Regions from separate parts of the Vreelandella hamiltonii genome, predicted to be linked through region 2. Evidence: predicted binding sites of a transcription regulator. Region 2 holds the regulator's gene; the other holds the start of a gene.
What was found. Region 2 encodes LexA, which represses DNA repair genes until DNA is damaged. Its sites were predicted from a motif close to TACTGTNTANNTANACAGTA; they were not measured.
Positions count from the first base shown of each region.

Region 1: the regulator LexA is predicted to act here: its motif matches at 1,044-1,063, upstream of IE061_RS00420 (LexA family protein).

Region 1 is NZ_BMXO01000001.1:77,352-80,762, forward strand. Features, by position in the region: gene IE061_RS00415 (alpha/beta fold hydrolase) at 1-742, opposite strand, end outside; gene IE061_RS00420 (LexA family protein) at 1,086-1,529, shown strand; gene IE061_RS00425 (Y-family DNA polymerase) at 1,526-2,824, shown strand; gene IE061_RS00430 (sodium-dependent transporter) at 2,971-3,411, opposite strand, start outside.
Region 2 is NZ_BMXO01000015.1:67,582-70,992, forward strand. Features, by position in the region: gene purU (formyltetrahydrofolate deformylase) at 1-568, shown strand, start outside; gene IE061_RS14430 (energy-coupling factor ABC transporter permease) at 592-1,263, shown strand; gene lexA (transcriptional repressor LexA) at 1,298-1,975, opposite strand; gene IE061_RS14440 (TetR/AcrR family transcriptional regulator) at 2,200-2,886, shown strand; gene IE061_RS14445 (L,D-transpeptidase) at 2,864-3,379, shown strand.

The DNA.
Region 1 (3,411 bases), on a different contig from region 2:
GCTCACCGAGAATACCGCGCTCTCCTTCTATCAATAGCACGGGGGCTTGAATCTCTGCCAGTATGGCCAGCACCTGCTGCGGCGTCAGGCGGACCAGGGAAGGCTTCAGCAGGCGGCTGTCGGTGCGCATGGCGACCTTGCCATCCGCCGTGGCCTGGGTGTTACGCTCGACCAGCGGCCTGGCCGTGATAGCATCCAGCGGCGTCACGCCGCCTGCCACCCGGGCGGCAACGGCCTGTTCGATATCCGCATACCGGGGCGTGCGCGAAGCGACGCGGCGGTGGGCGGTGAGGCCCTTGCGCAGCTGGCTGGCCGTCTCCTCTGCGGGCGTATTCAGTGCCCCCAGGCCATCCAGCAGCACCAACCGTGCGACACGCTCGGGCAGCGCCGCTGCCAGCAGGCAGGAGACTGCCGCCCCCATCGAGTGCGCCAGCAACGTGGCCTGCTCGATCTCCAGCGCCTCCATGGCATCCAGCACATCGTGAAGGTAGTCCCACAGCGCATAGTCGCTGCCGAAGGGCGCATGGGCCGAGTGGCCGTGCCCGCGAAAATCGAGGGCAACGATACGAATGTTGAGTCGCTTTACCAGCAAGGGGGCCAGCCGCGAGAAGCTCGCCGCGTTATCCAGCCAGCCGTGCAGGGCGACCCACACCGGGGCATCGTGGCGCCCCCAGCTCAGGGCCGCCAGGCGCCCATTGGCCAACGACAGCGGCGTACTGCCGCTAAACTCGGAACCTTTCATCAGCCCTCTCTCTTCACAAAAAACCCTGCGCCGGATGACGCTTCGAGCACCAAACGTTACCATGCCTGGCATAGCCTATGCGCTGATTTCGAGCGGCCCATGGTGGGCCACCCTTTCCTGTCTGCTGGAGACAACCCGATGAAACCTCGTCGCGACACCCGCGCCCGCAATCTCGTGTTCTGGATCACGGTCATCAGTGCGCTGGTGGTTGGCCTCTGGCTGGCCCGTTAGCCTCCTCGTACCCTTACCTTCGCCCCGGCACCTTGCATTTTTTTCCGCAGGAATGAATACTGGCCACAAATACTGTATATAAACACACTATTCATTCGTGAGGAGCCCGACGATGCCGTCTCAACCCACTGCCGTTGCGACCGCCTTGCCGTCAACGCCCTTGCCTCTTCCGTTTGCCTCGCTGAGTGGTCGCGCGGGTTTTAGCGGCTTTCCTTCCCCCGCGCAGGATTACGAGCCACGCACGCTGGATCTCAACACGCGGCTGATCAAGCACCCGACACAGACGTTCTACCTGACTGCCCGCGGCGACAGCATGGAGGGGTGGGGCATCTTCGACGGCGACCTGCTGGTGGTAGACCGCAGCGTGCCGCCTCGGCTGGGCCACATTGTGGTCGCCCTGTTCGACCAGGAGCTGTTGATCAAGCGCTACGCGCTGTATCGCGGTACGCCGCATTTGTGCTCGTCTCATCCGCACTACCCTCCGCTGCCGCTGGAAGAGGCCGAGTGCCAGCTATGGGGGGTAGTGCGCGCCGTCATTCATGAGTATTTGCCATGATCGGTCTGGTGGATGCCAACAACTTTTACGTTTCCTGCGAGCGGGTATTCCAGCCCACGCTGGAAGGCAAGGCCGTGGGCGTCATGTCCAACAACGATGGCTGCGTGATTGCGCGCTCTGCCGAGCTGAAAGCCATGGGCATTGCCATGGGGACGCCAGCGTTCCAGCTGGAAGGGCTGCGGCGTCGGGGCCAGATCCATTTGTGCTCTTCCAACTACGAGCTGTACGGCGACATGTCGGCGCGGTTGGCACAGCTGCTGCGTGAAGCCTGCCCAGAGGTCGCCCCCTACTCCATTGATGAGATGTTCATTTACCTGGATGGCTTCGATGACGCCCAGTGCCAGGCCATGGGCGTGGCGCTACGCCGCCGTGTTCGCCGTTACCTGGGGTTGCCCGTCTGCGTTGGGCTGGCGGCCACGCATACGCTGGCCAAGCTGGCCAATCACGTGGCCAAGCAGCAGCCCCACTATCAAGGGGTATGTCTGCTGGCTGCCCACACTGCCACCACCCAGGCACTGCTCAAACAGCTTCCGGTGAGCGAGGTATGGGGAGTCGGCCGACGGCTTGCCGAGCAGCTCGCCGTGAGCGGTATTCGTACCGCCTGGCAGCTGCGTGATAGCGACCCCAGGCAGTTGCGCAAGCGCTTTTCGGTAGTGTTGGCGCGCACCGCCCTCGAGCTGCGCGGCACGCCTTGCCTGGAGATGAACGCCGTCGAACAGCCCCGCCAGCGCATCATGACCTCACGCTCTTTCGGGCGTGCCACGGGGCGCAAGGAGGAACTGCACGATGCATTGCGCCAGCACGCCCAGCGCAGCGCCGAGAAACTGCGCCAGCAGGGTAGTCTGGCCCGTGCGGTGCTGATGTTTCTGACCACCAGCCGCCATCGCAGGGACCTGCCCCAGCTGGCCCCCCGTGCCATGATTCCCCTCGATGCTCCCACCGACGACACGCGGCTCATTCTGCAGGCCGTCAAGGAAGGGATGGAGCAGATGTACCGCCCCGGATACGTGTTCATGAAAGCAGGCGTCATGCTGGTGGACCTGGTAGACGCCCAGCAGTACCAGCTCTCGCTGCTGGCACCGCCTGCCAAAGCGCACCCCCACGTGATGCGGGCGGTGGATGCCATCAACCAGCGGATGGGGCAAGGCACCATCCACTTTGGCATGCGCGACCCGGACGCCGCTTGGCAGCTGCGCTGCGGGCACCGTTCGCGCCGCTACACCACGCGTTGGAACGAGTTGCTGGAAGCCGGCACCCACCCGGGAGCCATCGCGGCGTTTACTTCTCACCGATAGCCGCTAGGCTAGTGATTCCGCACGCCAAAAGTTTGCCTTATGTCCTATCAACGATCTGATGACGAGTATGCGCCCAGCCCGGACGTGGCCCATCGCCAGCTCAACGACCTTCAGCGCCGCCTGAACACCGGGCAGGATTGGCCCTCCTAGGCAGCTTTCAGGGCCTTGCGCAAGCGTGGGCTCAAGGTTTCACCCGCTGCCATCATGGCCACCAGGATCGCCAGCAGCCACGGCCAGTGCTGGGCAAACGAGACCTGATAGAGGCCCAGGGCATCGACGAAGATGACCAGGATGCCCAGCGGGCTGACGTAGCGCACCATGGTCAGCCACAGCGTATAGGGCAGCGGAGCCAGCCCCAGCTCGTCGCGGAACGTCTCGTTCTTGAGCACGAACCCGGCCAGCAGCACCATGCCCAACCCGCCCAGCGGCATCATCCAACGGGACGTCAGGTAGTCCAACCAGTCAAAGAAGTGCCTGCCCGCCAGCGTCCAGTCAGCGCCCAGATTGAACGACAGCATCGCCAGCGTGCTGACCAGCCACAGCACGATCCCGGTGGACCAGGCGGCCACCGGGCGCGTGATGCCCTT
Region 2 (3,411 bases):
GGAATCCCACTGCCTGGTGGATCTGCTGTATCGCTGGCAGGCAGGCGAGCTGGATTGCGATATCGTCAGCGTCATTTCCAATCATGACGACATGCGTTCGCTCACCGAGTGGTACGGCATTCCTTATCATCACGTGCCGGTTGACCCGGCCAACAAGCAGGCGGCTTTCGATCAGGTACAAACCCAGATCGATGCGGCACGGGCCGACTGTGTCGTGTTGGCACGGTACATGCAGATACTGCCCCCCTCGTTGTGCGAGCGCTATGCCGGGCGCGTCATCAATATTCATCACAGCTTCTTGCCCTCCTTTGCCGGGGCAAAGCCTTACCACCAGGCTTACGAGCGTGGCGTCAAGCTGATCGGTGCCACCTGCCATTACGTGACCGAAGAGCTGGATGCGGGGCCCATCATCGAGCAGGATATCCATCGGGTAAGCCACTGCCATACGCCCACCGACCTGGTGCGCTTTGGCCGTGATGTGGAAAAAGCCGTGCTGGCCCGCGGCCTGCGCTGGCATCTGGAAGACCGCGTATTGATTCACGGTAACAAGACCGTCGTGTTCAGCTAACTCGCCCACCGGGGAGGGGCGCCATGTCCTTTGCACAAAGCGTGCTGGCCACCTGGGCACTGCTGGTTACCTGGCTGGTGTCGGCAGGTGCGCTGGGGTGGGTGCTTTGGCAGCGCCCCTGGCATCCGCTGCTGGAAGATACCGGTTTGCAGCATCGCTGGATGGCCGCGACGCTTGCCGTGATGCTGATGTGGCAGCTGCGGGCCCAGGCGGTCGATTGGTTGACCCTGCATCTGGTGTTCACGGTGCTGATGACATTGGTGTTCAAGGTGCCCCTGGCCTTGATCAGCAACCTGCTGCTCAACGTGGCGATGGTGGTGATCGGGCGCAATGCCTGGGAGCTGTTGGGGCCCAACGTGCTGGTGACGGGACTGGTGCCCGCCGTGATCACGGGGGTGGTATGGCGTATCGTGGATCGCCGCTTGCCGGACAACCTGATGGTGTTTCTGTTTGCCTGCGGTTTTTTCGGTGCTGCGCTGGCCACGCTAGGAGGCGGGCTGGCGGCCGTGGGGCTGATTCTGGTGGCGGGCACCGACCCTGAAGCGATTTATCTGGCTCAGGAGTATGCCCGCTTTTTACCCTTGCTGATGCCCTCGGAAGCCTTCATCACCGGCATGCTGCTGAGTATCTTGCTGGTCTACCACCCGCACTGGGTCGCCACGTTCAACGACCATCGTTACATCGATATGCAGTAGGCGGTGGCTTGGTCCAGTGCCCTGGCCCAGTATTTTAGCCCAGTGCCTGGCCGTTCCCGCCTCGGATGACGCCTACCCCGACGCCTTCGATATCCAGCTGTTGAGTTCTCAGGTCGATTTCGATGGGGGCGAAGTCTTCGTTCTCGGCGAGCAGCGTGACGTGATGCCCCTGGCGTTTAAAACGCTTGACCGTGACCTCGTCTTCCAGGCGCGCGACGACGATCTGACCGTCACGCACGCGGTCGGTACGATGCACCGCCAGCAGATCGCCTTCCAGAATGCCCACGTCCTTCATCGACAGGCCGCGAACTCGCAGCAGATAGTCGGCCTTGGGGGTGAAGTACTCTGCAGGGAGCGGGCAGTAACGGTCGATATGCTCCGCTGCCAGAATGGGACTGCCTGCCGCGACTTCGCCAATGACCGGCAGCCCGCTGGGCGTGGCATCGTTGGCGGCGCTGGCAGGCTCGGCTGCCGGGGGCGTGGCGTCGAGCGGCTCCTGGTTGGGCAGGCGAATGCCGCGTGACGTATTGCGAATGATGCGAATGGCACCTTTGCGCTCCAGGGCGCGCAGATGCTCTTCGGCGGCGTTGGGGGAACGAAAGCCCAGCGCCTTGGCGATTTCGGCGCGGGTAGGGGGGTAGCCAAGCTCGCCCATGGTCTTCACGATAAAATCATATACATGCTGCTGGCGTGCGGTGAGTGGGCGTAACATATCAGACTCCAAACAGTGAAAAGACAGTCGCTACATGTCCGTAAAATCAGTATGTGTTTAAGTATACAGTATGTTGCTCTGTCCAGTACATGATGAGTTGCAATCCGTACCGGGGCACGCGGCCTGAACCTTGAGCGGGATAATCGTTTGAGCCAGCAGGGGGAATGGCATACTATTCGCCAACGCGATCGCCATGTTTTAAACACCTGTTTTGGGAGGGCGCTATGGCCCAGTCGGATACGGTCACACGTATTTTGGATACGGCAGAGGTGCTCTTTGCAGAGCGGGGGTTTGCCGAGACATCACTGCGCAATATCACCAGCAAAGCGCGGGTCAACCTTGCTGCCGTCAATTATCACTTCGGGTCGAAGAAAGCGCTGATACAGGCGGTATTTGCCCGCTACCTGGACCCGTTCTCCGAACGCTTCCATACTGCGCTCGACGAGCTGGAAGCGCGCTACGAGGGCCAGGCCATTCCTCTGGAGGTGCTGCTGGAAACCATGGCCACCACCGTGCTGGCCGTGCCTGCCGAGCGGCATAGCCTGAAAGTGTTCATGCGGCTGCTGGGGCTGGCTTACAGCCAGGCGCAAGGACACCTGCGTCGCTACATTCAGCAGCAGTATGGCGATGTCTTCACGCGCTTCACGGAGCTGGTGCGGCGGGCGACCCCCGAGCTGCCAGATGCCGAGCGTTTCTGGCGGCTGCACTTCATGTTGGGCACGGTGATTTTCACTCTGTCTGGCCTGGATGCACTGCGCGATATCGCCGCCAAGGATTATCAAGAGCAGGTGACGGTACGCGACTTGATCCGACGTCTGCGCCCCGTCGTGGTGGCGGCCATGAGCGCGCCGATGCCGTTGCCCGCAGCAACCGTGGATGAGAAGCCCCATGCACACGCCCAGATTGGCTGACCTGCCGCCCGTCGAAGGTGGCTGGATGGAAATCGACACCGAGGCCCAACGCCTGCGCTGGTGGCAGGGGAGCGCGTTAGAGCATGAATGCGCCATTTCGACGGGCAAGGCCGGCGTAGGGCAAGAAGAGGGCAGTGGACGTACTCCGTTGGGTTGGCACTACATTCGAGCAGCGATTGGCGATGGGCTACCAGAGGATGCGGTCTTTCGGGGGCGTCGTTGGACCGGAGAGGTCTACTCTGCCGATTTGGCGGTCGAATTCCCCGAGCGCGACTGGATCTTGACCCGCATACTGTGGCTATGTGGCCTGGAGCGCGGTATCAATCGCGGCGGCTGTGTCGATTCCCAGCGTCGCTACATCTACCTGCACGGTACTCCCCCTGACCAGCCCATGGGCCTTGCTGCTTCTCACGGCTGTGTGCGTCTACGTAATGCCGACCTGCTCTGGCTTTTCAAACGGGCTGTGCCGGGTACGCCAGTATGGCTGCATTGACGTTGTCCCCGCTGGCATACTCCACATTTTGA